Regions from separate parts of the Yersinia alsatica genome, predicted to be linked through region 1. Evidence: predicted binding sites of a transcription regulator. Region 1 holds the regulator's gene; each other region holds the start of a gene.

Region 1 (4,290 bases):
AGTGAAACACTGGACAGTTTGCTGGAAGCTTTTGTCCTACGTGAAGGTACTGACTACGGTGAACACGAGCGCTCATTGGCGCAGAAAGTCGAAGATGTTCGCCGCCAGTTGGTCAGTGGTGAAGCGGTATTAGTGTGGTCTGAGTTACACGAAACCATCAATATTATGCCGCGCGGCGCATTTCGTGCTGGAGCAGAAGAGTCCCAATAGCCCTTGCCTTGTCACGCGAGCCTTTAAGTAAAATCAGAGTGACAAGCCGGAGACTTTGCCCTAAAAATAACCATTAACCATAAAAAAACAGGCAATTTCAGCCCGTCCACTGAGTTAACTAACCCCATGGAGTTACAGCTAATATGTCAACTAAACATCCGGTTATAGCCGTTACCGGCTCAAGTGGCGCAGGGACGACAACCACCAGCCTGGCGTTTCGCAAGATTTTTCAGCAATTGAATATCCGCGCGGCGCAAATTGAAGGTGACAGCTTCCATCGCTACACCCGCCCCGAAATGGATGCCGCTATCCGTAAGGCCCGGGATCAAGGTCGGCATATTAGCTATTTTGGCCCAGAGGCCAATGATTTTGGTCAGTTAGAAGAGAGTGTTTCGCAATATGGCGCGTTGGGTACCGGACGCTCACGTAAGTATTTGCACACCTATGATGAAGCGGTGCCCTATAACCAGATTCCCGGCACTTTCACCCCGTGGGAGGCCCTGCCAGAACCCACCGACGTGCTGTTTTATGAAGGTCTGCACGGCGGTGTCGTGACCGAGCATCATGATGTGGCGAAACATGTGGATTTACTGGTCGGCGTGGTGCCAATAGTCAATCTGGAGTGGATTCAAAAACTGGTGCGGGATACTGGCGAACGTGGTCATTCTCGTGAGGCGGTGATGGATTCGGTGGTGCGCTCCATGGACGACTATATCAATTACATTACGCCCCAATTCTCGCGTACCCATATTAACTTCCAGCGCGTGCCCACTGTCGACACTTCCAACCCTTTTGCCGCCAAAGCAATCCCATCGCTGGATGAAAGCTTCGTTGTTATTCATTTTAGAGGCTTGGATCAAATCGATTTCCCTTACTTGCTGGCAATGCTGCAAGGGTCGTTTATATCAAATATCAATACGTTGGTGGTGCCCGGCGGCAAGATGGGGCTGGCAATGGAGCTGATCATGGCTCCGCTGGTTCAGCAACTGTTGGAAGGTAAGAAAATTATTTAATCTTCTACGTACTTGAAGTGGCAACCAATATCTCCGCAGCTTCAAGTACGTAGAGTTTGCTTACGCGATTTCGCGGATTTCAAAACTGTGGGTAATCTTGGCCGCTTTCCCCAACATCAAAGAAACCGAGCAATATTTTTCAGCTGACAGCTCAACCGCCCGCTCAACAATTTTGTCGGTCAAACCTTTGCCACTGACAATAAAGTGCAGGTTGATTTGCGTAAACAAGCGCGGAGCCTCTTCCCGGCGCTGTGAAGTTAACGTCACTTCGCAATCGCGCACATCGTTACGCCCTTTTTGCAAAATAGACACGACATCAATGGCACTACAGCCGCCTGCTGACATTAATAGCATTTCCATTGGGCTTGGTGCTTTGTCTCCGGCATTACCATCCATCAAAACTTGATGACCTGATGCGGATTCACCCAAAAATGTCAGTCCTTCAACCCACTTTACACGTGCCTGCATAACTCTTGCTCCCGGTTAAATTTTCTGATTCAGACTACCCTTTCATTTACAAACTGGCAATGTAACCCGATGTTCATCATGCTGAAGCGATACAACACAAGACAGTAGCTTCATCCTGTGCTACAAACAGAACCGAAAGTGTTGTTTCTAGAATTAAATGGGGTAGTGATCAATACTCAGTGAAGGGTTTCTATCCGGTACGTATCTTGGCTATACCTTTCGGCAGTTGAGCAAATTAATATGCTAAGAGAAAGTGTATTTTATAAGCACGCCGTGCAGGGAACTCTGAGCCCTGTTAAGTTAGGCAGCGATAACAACAGAGGATAACAGCGAATGGTTCTCGGCAAGCCACAAACAGACCCGACTCTCGAATGGTTCCTGTCTCATTGCCATATCCACAAATATCCATCGAAGAGTACGCTAATTCACCAAGGTGAAAAGGCCGAAACGCTTTACTACATCGTGAAAGGCTCCGTTGCGGTGCTTATCAAAGATGAAGAAGGTAAAGAGATGATTCTCTCCTATCTAAACCAAGGGGATTTCATCGGCGAGCTTGGATTATTTGAAGAAGGCCAAGAACGTAGTGCCTGGGTCAGAGCAAAAACCGCCTGTGAAGTGGCTGAAATTTCTTACAAAAAATTCCGTCAGCTGATTCAGGTAAATCCAGATATCTTGATGCGCCTGTCTTCACAAATGGCGAGCCGCCTACAAATTACATCAGAGAAAGTGGGTAACCTCGCCTTCCTTGATGTAACTGGGCGCATTGCACAAACGCTGCTTAATCTGGCAAAACAACCTGATGCCATGACCCACCCAGATGGGATGCAGATTAAAATTACCCGCCAGGAAATTGGTCAAATAGTTGGCTGCTCCCGCGAAACTGTGGGGCGCATACTAAAAATGCTGGAAGATCAAAACCTGATCTCCGCACACGGTAAAACGATTGTCGTTTACGGCACCCGTTAATTCCCCATAAACCAGTGCCGATTACCCTCGGCACTGGTTTTCTTCGCTTGTGTGATTAATAAATTTCTGGGGCCTACATGAAGTGGCAACGGCTTATTTATCATCCTGAAGTTAACTATGCACTCCGCCAAACATTGGTTCTCTGCCTGCCCGCAGCATTGGGCTTTGCCATTGGCGATTTGCGGCTGGGATTAATGTTCTCCCTGATACCCGCATGCTGCAATATTGCCGCGCTAGATACTCCACACCAACATTTTTTCCGACGCCTGATTATTGGCGGCACCATTTTTACCCTGAGTAGCTTCCTAACCCAGCAGTTGCTGATGTGGGATATTCCGTTACCTTGGGTGATGTTGGGGTTGGCGCTCACTCTCGGAGTCTCTGGTGCTATTAGCCCGCTCAATGGCCGCATGTTACCTGCCGCACTGATCGCCGCCATATTCAGCCTCAGCATGGTAGGGCGCGCACCTATTTGGCAGGCACCATTGATGTGTGCGGTGGGGACCCTCTGGTACGGTGGTTTTACCTGGATCTGGTTCCGGCTCTGTAAAGACCAACCCATCCGCGAGCCTCTGAGCCAGCTTTATCGTTTACTGGCTGATTATTGCGATGCTAAATACAGTTTGTTTGACCAGCATCTTGAGCCAGAAAAAGCCATGCCGCCATTGCTCGACAGGCAACAAGCTATAATGGATAAAATTAATCAGCTTTATCAACAATTTAACTTGTTATCGAATGCCACTAAAACTGAGCAAAAGCGGCTAGTGGGCTTGTTCCAGATGGCACTCGATTTGCAGGAGCACATTACTGCGGCACTCAATCAGCCAGAAAAAGTGCAAGAGCTGATTGACCAGAGCCCGATAATTACGGTGCTTCACCGCAATATGGATAATATCTCGGCCCAGATGCGCACCATTGCCGACGATATTCTCTACCACCACCGCGCGAAAGAACATTTCAGTGCTGGCGATGCACTCGTCGAACTCGAAGAAATTGCCCAACAGCATCCAGACAATTCGGTTGCGCAATTCTGCTATTACCACATCAGCCATGTTACCCAGATCCTGAGTGACCGCCGTCCGCAATATGACCGCGACTTGATGGCCAGTCAGTTATCCCAACCTCTCTGGCCAGCATTCGTCAGCTATTTATCGTTTAAATCCAGTCCATTGCGCGATGCCGCCCGCATGGGGGTGACGTTGGCCGCAGGGAGCTACATCGGTACTCTGATCCACTTACCTAAACCTTACTGGATCTTACTCACCGTGATGCTGGTCACGCAAAACGGGTATAACGCCACCAAGATACGTATTCATCACCGTGCCATGGGGACTTTAATTGGGCTGATATTGGCGGCGGGTTTATTGCACTTACAGATGCCGGAAGGGACGACATTGAGCATTATGTTGCTCATCACTTTGCTCGCCAGTCTGGTACAGCGCAAAAACTACGGTTTATCCGTAATCGGCAGAACGATTACTGCGGTGTATATCTTGCAGTTATTGACCGGCGAAGGGGCTGACTTCTTAGTTCCGCGTTTGCTCGACACCTTGATAGGCTGTGCTTTGGCCTTTGCCAGCGCCCTGTGGTTGTGGCCTCAGTGGCAAAGCGGCCTGCTGCGTAAAAATGCCCA
Region 2 (4,290 bases), 420 kb from region 1:
TCCAGGTGGGGGTTGGCGCACTGGTATTATATGTGCCAATTGGCCGTCGTATTCTGGGTGGTATGTCTCAAGGGGTAGCGAACGTTATTGCTTATGGTAATGACGGTATTTCATTTATGTTTGGCGGTTTAGTTTCCGACAAAATGTTTGAAGTCTTTGGCGGCGGTGGTTTTGTATTTGCGCTGCGAGTCTTGCCCGTCATCGTATTTTTCTCTTCATTAATTGCCGTTTTATATTACCTCGGCGTGATGCAGCTGGTTATTCGGGTATTAGGCGGCGGGCTGCAAAAGCTGTTGGGGACATCGCGTACCGAATCCCTCTCTGCAACTGCCAATATCTTTGTTGGGCAAACAGAGGCTCCATTGGTGGTGCGTCCTTATATCGCTACCATGACCCAATCTGAATTGTTCGCTGTCATGTGTGGTGGTTTAGCCTCGGTTGCCGGTTCAGTATTGGCCGGTTATGCGCAGATGGGCGTACCGCTGGAGTACCTGATTGCGGCTTCCTTTATGGCGGCACCCGGTGGGTTACTGTTCGCTAAATTGATGGTGCCAGAGACTGAAAAAACCCATGATACCGTCGATGCTACCACTCTGATTGCTGAAGATGAGCGCCCGGCTAACGTTATTGATGCAGCGGCATCTGGCGCGGCGTCCGGTATGCAACTGGCGTTGAATGTCGGGGCGATGTTATTAGCCTTTATCGCATTGATTGCATTGCTCAATGGTATTCTGGGTGGTATTGGCGGCTGGTTCGATTACCCACAACTCTCGATGGAACTGATTCTGGGCTGGGTGTTCTCACCTATTGCTTATCTGATCGGCATTCCATGGAGTGAGGCGATGGTGGCAGGTTCCTTTATCGGCCAGAAAATCATCGTGAACGAATTTGTGGCATTTATGAACTTCGGTCAGTATCTCCAGTCCGAAGAGCTAGTTAGAGCGGCTGGTTTGCAGGTGCTATCTGAACATTCTAAAGCCATAATCTCCTTCGCATTGTGTGGCTTTGCCAACTTGTCGTCTGTTGCCATTTTGTTGGGTGGACTCGGCAGTATGGCGCCTGGTCGGCGCCATGACATCGCGCGCTTTGGTCTGAAAGCGGTGGCCGCAGGGACATTATCGAATTTGATGAGCGCCACTATTGCCGGCTTCTTCTTGGCTCTCTGATTAGACTAATTTACTGGATATTATTCATTAATAAGTAGGGACGTTGGGCAGTGCTCATCACCGTCACATACTGTGTGTATGCTGCGGTTCTGGTGCGCTGCCCGCCCCAAACTATCGGCGCGACTAACGCCTAATTGTCTTGTGGCTCATGCCAATAATCAGGTGGATTCCTGCCTATAAGCTATTCTTGATGCGAGTGGGCATTTATTGTCAGTAGGGCATAAATCAGGTTATTTTGTGACTTTAATCACATATAATTTAGTCTCGTTACAAGTTACTATTGATTAGTGTGAATCTGAACACATCTCATGGCTGTGTAACGTGTTCAAATAGAGTTATGAGTTAGTGCGGTGAGATGGATCTCAATTGCTACCCAGGGTGTTATCCGTGGGGCTATCTTCAAGGAACCAAGTCCGCTCGCCAACGTATTGAGCTTAATTACCAGAGAGACCAAGCCGGTCTCTTTGCCCGCTCATAAATAAATGCTCAGTTTTGGCAATGTGCCGAAGCTGAAAAGTGTTGGAGAGTTTTATGACCGATTTAACCGCCTGCGCGAATCTGAATGATTATGCCAAACGCGCGCTGAGTTTAATGGATTTAACTACCCTGAATGACGATGATACCGACGATAAAGTCATCGCTTTGTGTCATCAGGCTAAAAGTCCTGCTGGCAATACTGCGGCAGTCTGTATTTATCCTCGCTTTATTCCTATTGCTCGTAAGACATTACGTGAGCAGGGGACACCTGAGATCCGTATTGCAACGGTGACCAACTTCCCACATGGCAATGATGATATTGCTATTGCACTGGCTGAAACCCGTGCGGCGATTGCTTATGGTGCCGACGAAGTGGATGTGGTTTTCCCTTATCGCGCCTTAATGGCTGGTAACGATAAAGTGGGCTTCGAATTAGTGAAAGTGTGCAAAGAAGCCTGCGCTGCCGCGAATGTGTTATTGAAAGTGATTATTGAATCGGGTGAATTAAAACAAGAACATTTAATTCGTCAGGCTTCCGAGATTGCTATCAAAGCGGGGGCTGATTTCATTAAAACCTCTACCGGTAAAGTGCCGGTCAATGCCACGCTGGAAAGTGCCGACATCATGATGCGCACTATTCGTGACTTAGGTGTGGAGAAAACCGTCGGCTTCAAACCGGCGGGGGGCGTACGCACCGCTGAAGATGCCGCACAGTTCTTGCAACTGGCCGATAAACTGATGGGTGAAGGCTGGGCTGATGCTTGCCATTTCCGTTTTGGTGCCTCCAGTCTGTTAGGCAGCTTGTTGACAACACTGGGTCATCAAAGCGACAGCAAAACCAGCGGCTACTAATCGTTTTCACAGTGATTGCACTGAGCAGATGCACTGCGGGCTAGGTTGCCGCAGTGCAGCTTTTTCCATATTGACGTCAAGCAGGGGGATGCCTTGTTTCTGGCACAAGAAATTATCCGTAAAAAACGCGACGGTCAGCCACTGAGCGAAGAAGAAATTCGGTTCTTTATCAATGGTATTCGCGACAATGTGGTTTCCGAAGGGCAGATTGCTGCTTTGGCAATGACCATCTATTTCCACGACATGACGATGCCTGAACGCGTGGCGCTCACCATGGCAATGCGCGATTCCGGCACGGTACTGAACTGGAAGAGCCTCAACCTCAACGGCCCAATTGTGGATAAACACTCCACCGGCGGTGTCGGCGACGTAACTTCTCTGATGCTTGGCCCGATGGTTGCCGCTTGCGGTGGCTATGTGCCAATGATTTCAGGCCGTGGTTTGGGACATACTGGCGGAACATTGGACAAACTGGAAGCTATCCCCGGTTTTGATATTTTCCCTGATGACAGTGCATTTCGCAAAATCATTCAGGATGTCGGTGTGGCTATTATTGGTCAAACCAGCTCACTGGCACCGGCGGATAAACGCTTCTATGCCACCCGTGATATTACCGCCACAGTGGATTCCATCCCACTGATCACCGCTTCTATTCTGGCGAAGAAACTGGCTGAAGGTCTGGATGCGCTGGTGATGGATGTTAAAGTTGGCTCAGGTGCTTTTATGCCGACTTATCAGTTATCTGAAGACTTAGCACAGGCTATCGTGAGTGTGGCAAATGGTGCGGGTTGTAAAACCACTGCGCTGTTGACCGACATGAATCAGGTATTGGCTTCCAGTGCCGGTAATGCGGTTGAAGTGCGCGAAGCGGTGCGCTTCCTGACCGGAGAGTACCGTAACCCACGCTTGCTGGAAGTGACAATGGCACTCTGTGTCGAAATGCTGCTATCAGGTGGTTTGGCGCAAGATGCTGCTGATGCCAGAGCCAAACTGCAAGCGGTATTGGATAACGGCAAAGCGGCGGAAGTCTTTGGTCGCATGGTTGCGGCACAAAAAGGCCCGAGCGATTTTGTTGAACGCTATGACAGCTATTTACCTGCCGCCATGTTGAGCAAACCCGTATTTGCCGAGCGGCCGGGTATTATCACTGCCATGGATACCCGCGCCCTAGGTATGGCTGTGGTTTCCCTTGGCGGAGGCCGTCGTCGGGCAACTGATTCTATTGATTACAGTGTTGGTCTTACCGACATGGCCCGTCTGGGTGCCCGTGTTGACAGCCAACAGCCATTAACCGTGATTCATGCCAATAATGAAGATGATTGGCAACTGGCGGCAGATGCGGTTCGCGCAGCAATTACTTTGGGTGATAAAGCGCCGGAAGAAACCCCTGTGGTTTATCGCCGTATTACTGAATAAACGCCATACTTTAAGGGGAGCCGCTAAGCGTGCGAACCTATGCAGGAGAAAATGATGAAACGTACATTTATTATGGTATTAGACTCATTTGGTATTGGCGCTAGCGCTGATGCTAAGAAATTTGGCGACGAAGGGGCCGATACTTTGGGCCACATCGCTGAGGCCTGCGCCCGTGGTGAAGCCGATATTGGTCGTAGCGGCCCGTTAAAATTACCTAACCTGAGCCGTTTAGGCTTGGGTAAAGCAGCCGAAGAATCTACCGGCAAATTCCCGGTAGGGCTGGATAAGAACGCAGACATCATTGGTGCCTATGGTTATGCCAGCGAGTTATCTTCCGGCAAAGACACCCCATCAGGTCACTGGGAAATTGCTGGTGTGC
Region 3 (4,290 bases), 1.6 Mb from region 1:
GTGTGGGGTGTATTGCCTTCACACCACTGGCGCAAGGGTTGTTAACTGGGAAATACCTCAATGGTATCCCGGATGATTCGCGGATGAAAAAAGAAGCCGGCGGCTCGCTGAAAGAAAACATGCTGTCCGCAGCAAATCTGCATAGCATCAAGTTGTTGAATGAATTAGCTGAACAGCGTGGGCAATCATTGGCACAAATGGCATTGAGCTGGTTACTGAAAGATAGCCGTGTGACGTCCGTTTTGATTGGTGCCAGTCGGCCTGAACAACTTGAGGAAAATTGTGCTGCACTGAATAATCTTACATTCACAGCGGCAGAGTTAACCGCTATTGATCAGCATGTTACCGACGGTCAGCTAAATCTGTGGCAAGCTTCATCAGACCGGTAATTTGAGGTTACAGAGTCTGTATTAGGAGTAATGCAAAAGCCGGAAAGTTTCTCCGGCTTTTTGTTGTCAGCAGCAGACTTACTATGGGGTCGTTGCGAGACCGACTTTCAGAAGTTTACCGTTGCTCTCATCGGTTAACAGGTAAACATAACCGTCGGGCCCGACGCGCACGTCACGGATGCGTTCAGCGCGATCTCCTAGCAGGCGCTCCTCGGAAATCACTTTATCGTCATCGAGTTGCAAGCGAATTAACTCTTTCTGAGCCAATGCGCCAATAAACAACGAATGTTGCCAACTGGGGAAGCGAGCGGCATCATAAAATGCCATGCCACTGATACCTGGAGATTTTTCCCAATAGTATGCGGGCTGTTGGGTGCCATCGACATGAGTGCCTTTGGCCTCAGGGATGGCGAGGCCGGAATAGTTCACTCCGTGAGTAGCCAATGGCCAGCCATAGTTTTTCCCGGCTATCAGGATATTAATCTCATCACCGCCTTTAGGCCCATGTTCATTGGACCACATCACTCCACTCCATGGGTTAAGCGCCAACCCTTGCGGATTACGATGACCATAGGACCAGATCTCTGGCCTTGCGGGAGACTTATTAGCAAATGGATTATCTTTTGGTACCTTACCGTCAAGGGTTAGACGCACAGCTTTACCCTGATGTAAGCTCAGATCCTGGGCGGTAGGGCGCTGATTATTCTCACCCAAGGTAATAAAAATATGCTCTTGCTCATCAAAGGCCAATTTTCCACCGAAGTGATTGCCCGTCGATAATTTGGGCTGTTGGCGGAAAAATACCTTGAAGTTTTCAATCGCTGTGCCTTGAGGATTAAGGCGGCCATAGCCCACTGCGGTACCGGCTTTTCCCTCTTTCCCCTCCTCAGCGAAACTGAGGTATACGCGGCGATCTTGAGTAAATTTCGGTGATAAGGCCACTTCGAATAGGCCGCCTTGCCCCTTGGCATAAACTGCGGGCACCCCTTGCAACGGGGCTGATAATGGCTTTCCTGGCTGCCATAAACGCAATTGCCCGGCGCGTTCAGTAATGAGAATTCCGCCGTTATCAGGCAAGAATGCCAGTGACCAAGGATGATCAAGTCCATCTTGTAATTCAGTGACTGTTACGGTGGGAGAAGGGGCGGCTAACACGGGCGTCGAGATAAACACACTGAGCACGAGCAATCTAACTAATTGCCAGCTCAGGCGATAGGTCGGTGTTCTATTTCCAAATAACGTCATCACTCACTCCATAAATGTGCAAACACCTGTTAACTTTAGAGTATTAATAGAAAATCGGCTATTTCGAATCAAAAACCTGTGATGCTGAACAGCAGATTAGCGACGCAGTGATAGTTAAAATAGCGGCATGGACTTCGCTTCACGAATAAAGCCGCCAGCAAAAACTGCGATAAAAAGTGGAAAAGTTTGGATGAAACGATTATCAAACCAATAAGATTCCCTAATTTATCCTTTCAGATGTTTCAATTCATTTTTACTGTTTTATTTTGTTGCTTATCAATAGGCAAATAAAAACTAACCATATGAAATACAAATGAATTAAACTTAATTCGCCGAGCAAAAAAATAATCATTTTGCGATGAGCATCACATTGTAATCGCTGAGAAATGTGAAGAGCATCAATATGAAAAGTCAATTAGAGACGATTATAGTGATGCTCGAATTACTGGCTTGTATGTCAACTCCGTATACTGCCGACAACCAGAAACAATGGAGCTGGGCAAGGGGCACGATAGAGTACAGATAAAGGGAATTCACCATTGCACTGGCATATGAATAACTTGTGTCTTTTGAACCTCAAAAGGTGTTGGGTATGGAAAAGAAAAAAATTTATCTATTTTGCTCAGCCGGTATGTCGACCTCGCTACTGGTTTCCAAAATGAAAGTACAAGCAGAGAAGTATGAAGTGCCAGTGGTTATCAATGCTTACCCGGAAGCGCTGGCAGCACAACATGGTAAAGAAGCCGATGTCATCCTATTAGGGCCGCAGATTGCTTACATGTTGCCAGAAGTCACCAAAATGTTCCCTAACAAACCCGTTGAAGTGATTGACTCGATCCTTTACGGCAAAGTCGATGGTTTAGGGGTATTAAAAGCTGCTGTTGCCGCAATAAAAAAAGCAAAACAATAAGGGGAGCACTGTGAGCGCATTTATTAATTCTCTGGAAAGGGTCATATTGCCCTTCGCCATTAAGATTGGCAAACAGCAACATATTAATGCTATCAAGAATGGGTTTATTCGGCTGATGCCATTAACCCTGACGGGTGCAATGTTCGTTCTTATCAATAACGTGTTCTTAAGCTTTGGCGAAGGGTCGTTTTTCTTCTCGATGGGCATCCGTTTGGATGCTGATACCATTACCACCCTCAATGGTTTTAAAGCAATTGGCGGCAACGTCTATAACGGTACGCTCGGCATCATGTCATTAATGACGCCATTCTTTATCAGTATGGCCTTGGCCGAAGAGAAAAGAGTCGATCCGCTGGCTTCGGCTCTGTTGGCCATCGCGGCCTTTATGACCGTAACACCTTACAGTGTTGGCGATGCTTATGCCGTTGGTGCCAACTGGTTGGGTGGCGCGAATATTATCTCGGGTATTATCATCGGCTTGGTAGTGGCAGAGGTCTTTGCCTTTATCGTGCGGCGTAACTGGGTTATCCGCTTGCCAGACAGTGTGCCGACTTCGGTTGCCCGCTCGTTCTCTGCCCTGATTCCTGGCTTTATCATTCTTTCCATTATGGGCGTCATTGCTTACTCCCTTGGATTGCATGGCACTAACTTCCACCAGATCATCATGGATACCATTTCAGCGCCGCTGTCGAAAATGGGCAGTGTGGTAGGTTGGGTGTATGTCATGTGCTCTTCACTGTTGTGGTTCTTCGGCATACACGGTGCGATGGCCTTATCGGCACTGGAAAGTGGCATCATGATGCCGTTTGCCTTGGAAAACGTAGCCACTTATACCCAATATGGTTCGGTTGCAGCGGCAATAGCTGCGGGCAAAGAGTTCCATATGTGGGCCAAACCTTTCGTTGACTCCTATATCTTCCTGGGCGGCACCGGGGCAACACTTGGGCTGGTTATTGCAATCTTTATCGGCTCCCGCCGTGAAGATTATCGTCAGGTAGCAAAACTGGGTGCGCCAGCGAGTGTGTTCCAGATTAACGAACCTATCTTGTTCGGCTTGCCAGTCATTATGAACCCGCTGTTCTTTATTCCGTTTATCTTGGTTCAGCCGGTCTTGGCAATTATTACCTCAATCGCGTATTACACAGGTTTTATTCCGCCAATCACCAACATTGCACCTTGGACCATGCCGGTCGGCTTGGGAGCATTCTTTAATACCAACGGCAGTATTGCTGCGATGCTGTTAAGTCTGTTCAACCTCGGGGTTGCCACCATGATTTATCTGCCGTTTGTGATTATTGCTAACAAAGCACAGAACGAGATAGACCGTGAAGTTCAAAGCGAAGAAGAGATAGCTGATAGCTTGAAATTTTAATCAGTAACCCTATTGAATGTACAAGGCTGGAGGCTGGAATGAAATATCAATTTCCCGATGATTTCTGGTGGGGTAGTGCCACTTCTGCAACCCAATCTGAAGGGGCGTCATTGCAGGATGGCAAGAGCAAGAATATCTTCGATTATTGGTATGACATTGCACCAGAACGTTTTCATGACCAGATTGGCCCGGAAAACACCTCCAGCTTTTACGATAATTATCAGCAGGATATCCTGTTGTTAAAACAGCTGGGACATAATACTTTCAGGACATCGATTTCATGGTCGAGGCTGATCCCGAACGGTGACGGCGAGCTTAACCCTAAAGCCGTCACCTTCTATAACGCGGTAATTGATTCCTTATTGGCGCAGGGC

What was found. Region 1 encodes CRP, which controls carbon source genes, mostly activating them, when cyclic AMP is high. Its sites were predicted from a motif close to ATGTGANNNNNNTCACAT; they were not measured.
Positions count from the first base shown of each region.
Region 2: a site for CRP is predicted at 1,402-1,419, ahead of deoC (deoxyribose-phosphate aldolase). Genes of this name have one in related genera too.
Region 3: a site for CRP is predicted at 1,988-2,005, ahead of N0H69_RS08415 (PTS sugar transporter subunit IIB). Genes of this name have one in related genera too.

Region 1 is NZ_CP104006.1:274,133-278,422, reverse strand. It holds gene N0H69_RS01110 (YheU family protein) at 1-210, shown strand, start outside; gene N0H69_RS01105 (phosphoribulokinase) at 354-1,223, shown strand; gene N0H69_RS01100 (OsmC family protein) at 1,284-1,691, opposite strand; gene crp (cAMP-activated global transcriptional regulator CRP) at 2,025-2,657, shown strand; gene N0H69_RS01090 (YccS/YhfK family putative transporter) at 2,735-4,290, shown strand, end outside.
Region 2 is NZ_CP104006.1:697,861-702,150, forward strand. It holds gene N0H69_RS03110 (NupC/NupG family nucleoside CNT transporter) at 1-1,166, shown strand, start outside; gene deoC (deoxyribose-phosphate aldolase) at 1,698-2,495, shown strand; gene deoA (thymidine phosphorylase) at 2,589-3,911, shown strand; gene deoB (phosphopentomutase) at 3,966-4,290, shown strand, end outside.
Region 3 is NZ_CP104006.1:1,904,584-1,908,873, forward strand. It holds gene mgrA (L-glyceraldehyde 3-phosphate reductase) at 1-389, shown strand, start outside; gene N0H69_RS08410 (PQQ-dependent sugar dehydrogenase) at 471-1,634, opposite strand; gene N0H69_RS08415 (PTS sugar transporter subunit IIB) at 2,227-2,544, shown strand; gene chbC (PTS N,N'-diacetylchitobiose transporter subunit IIC) at 2,555-3,916, shown strand; gene gmuD (6-phospho-beta-glucosidase GmuD) at 3,955-4,290, shown strand, end outside.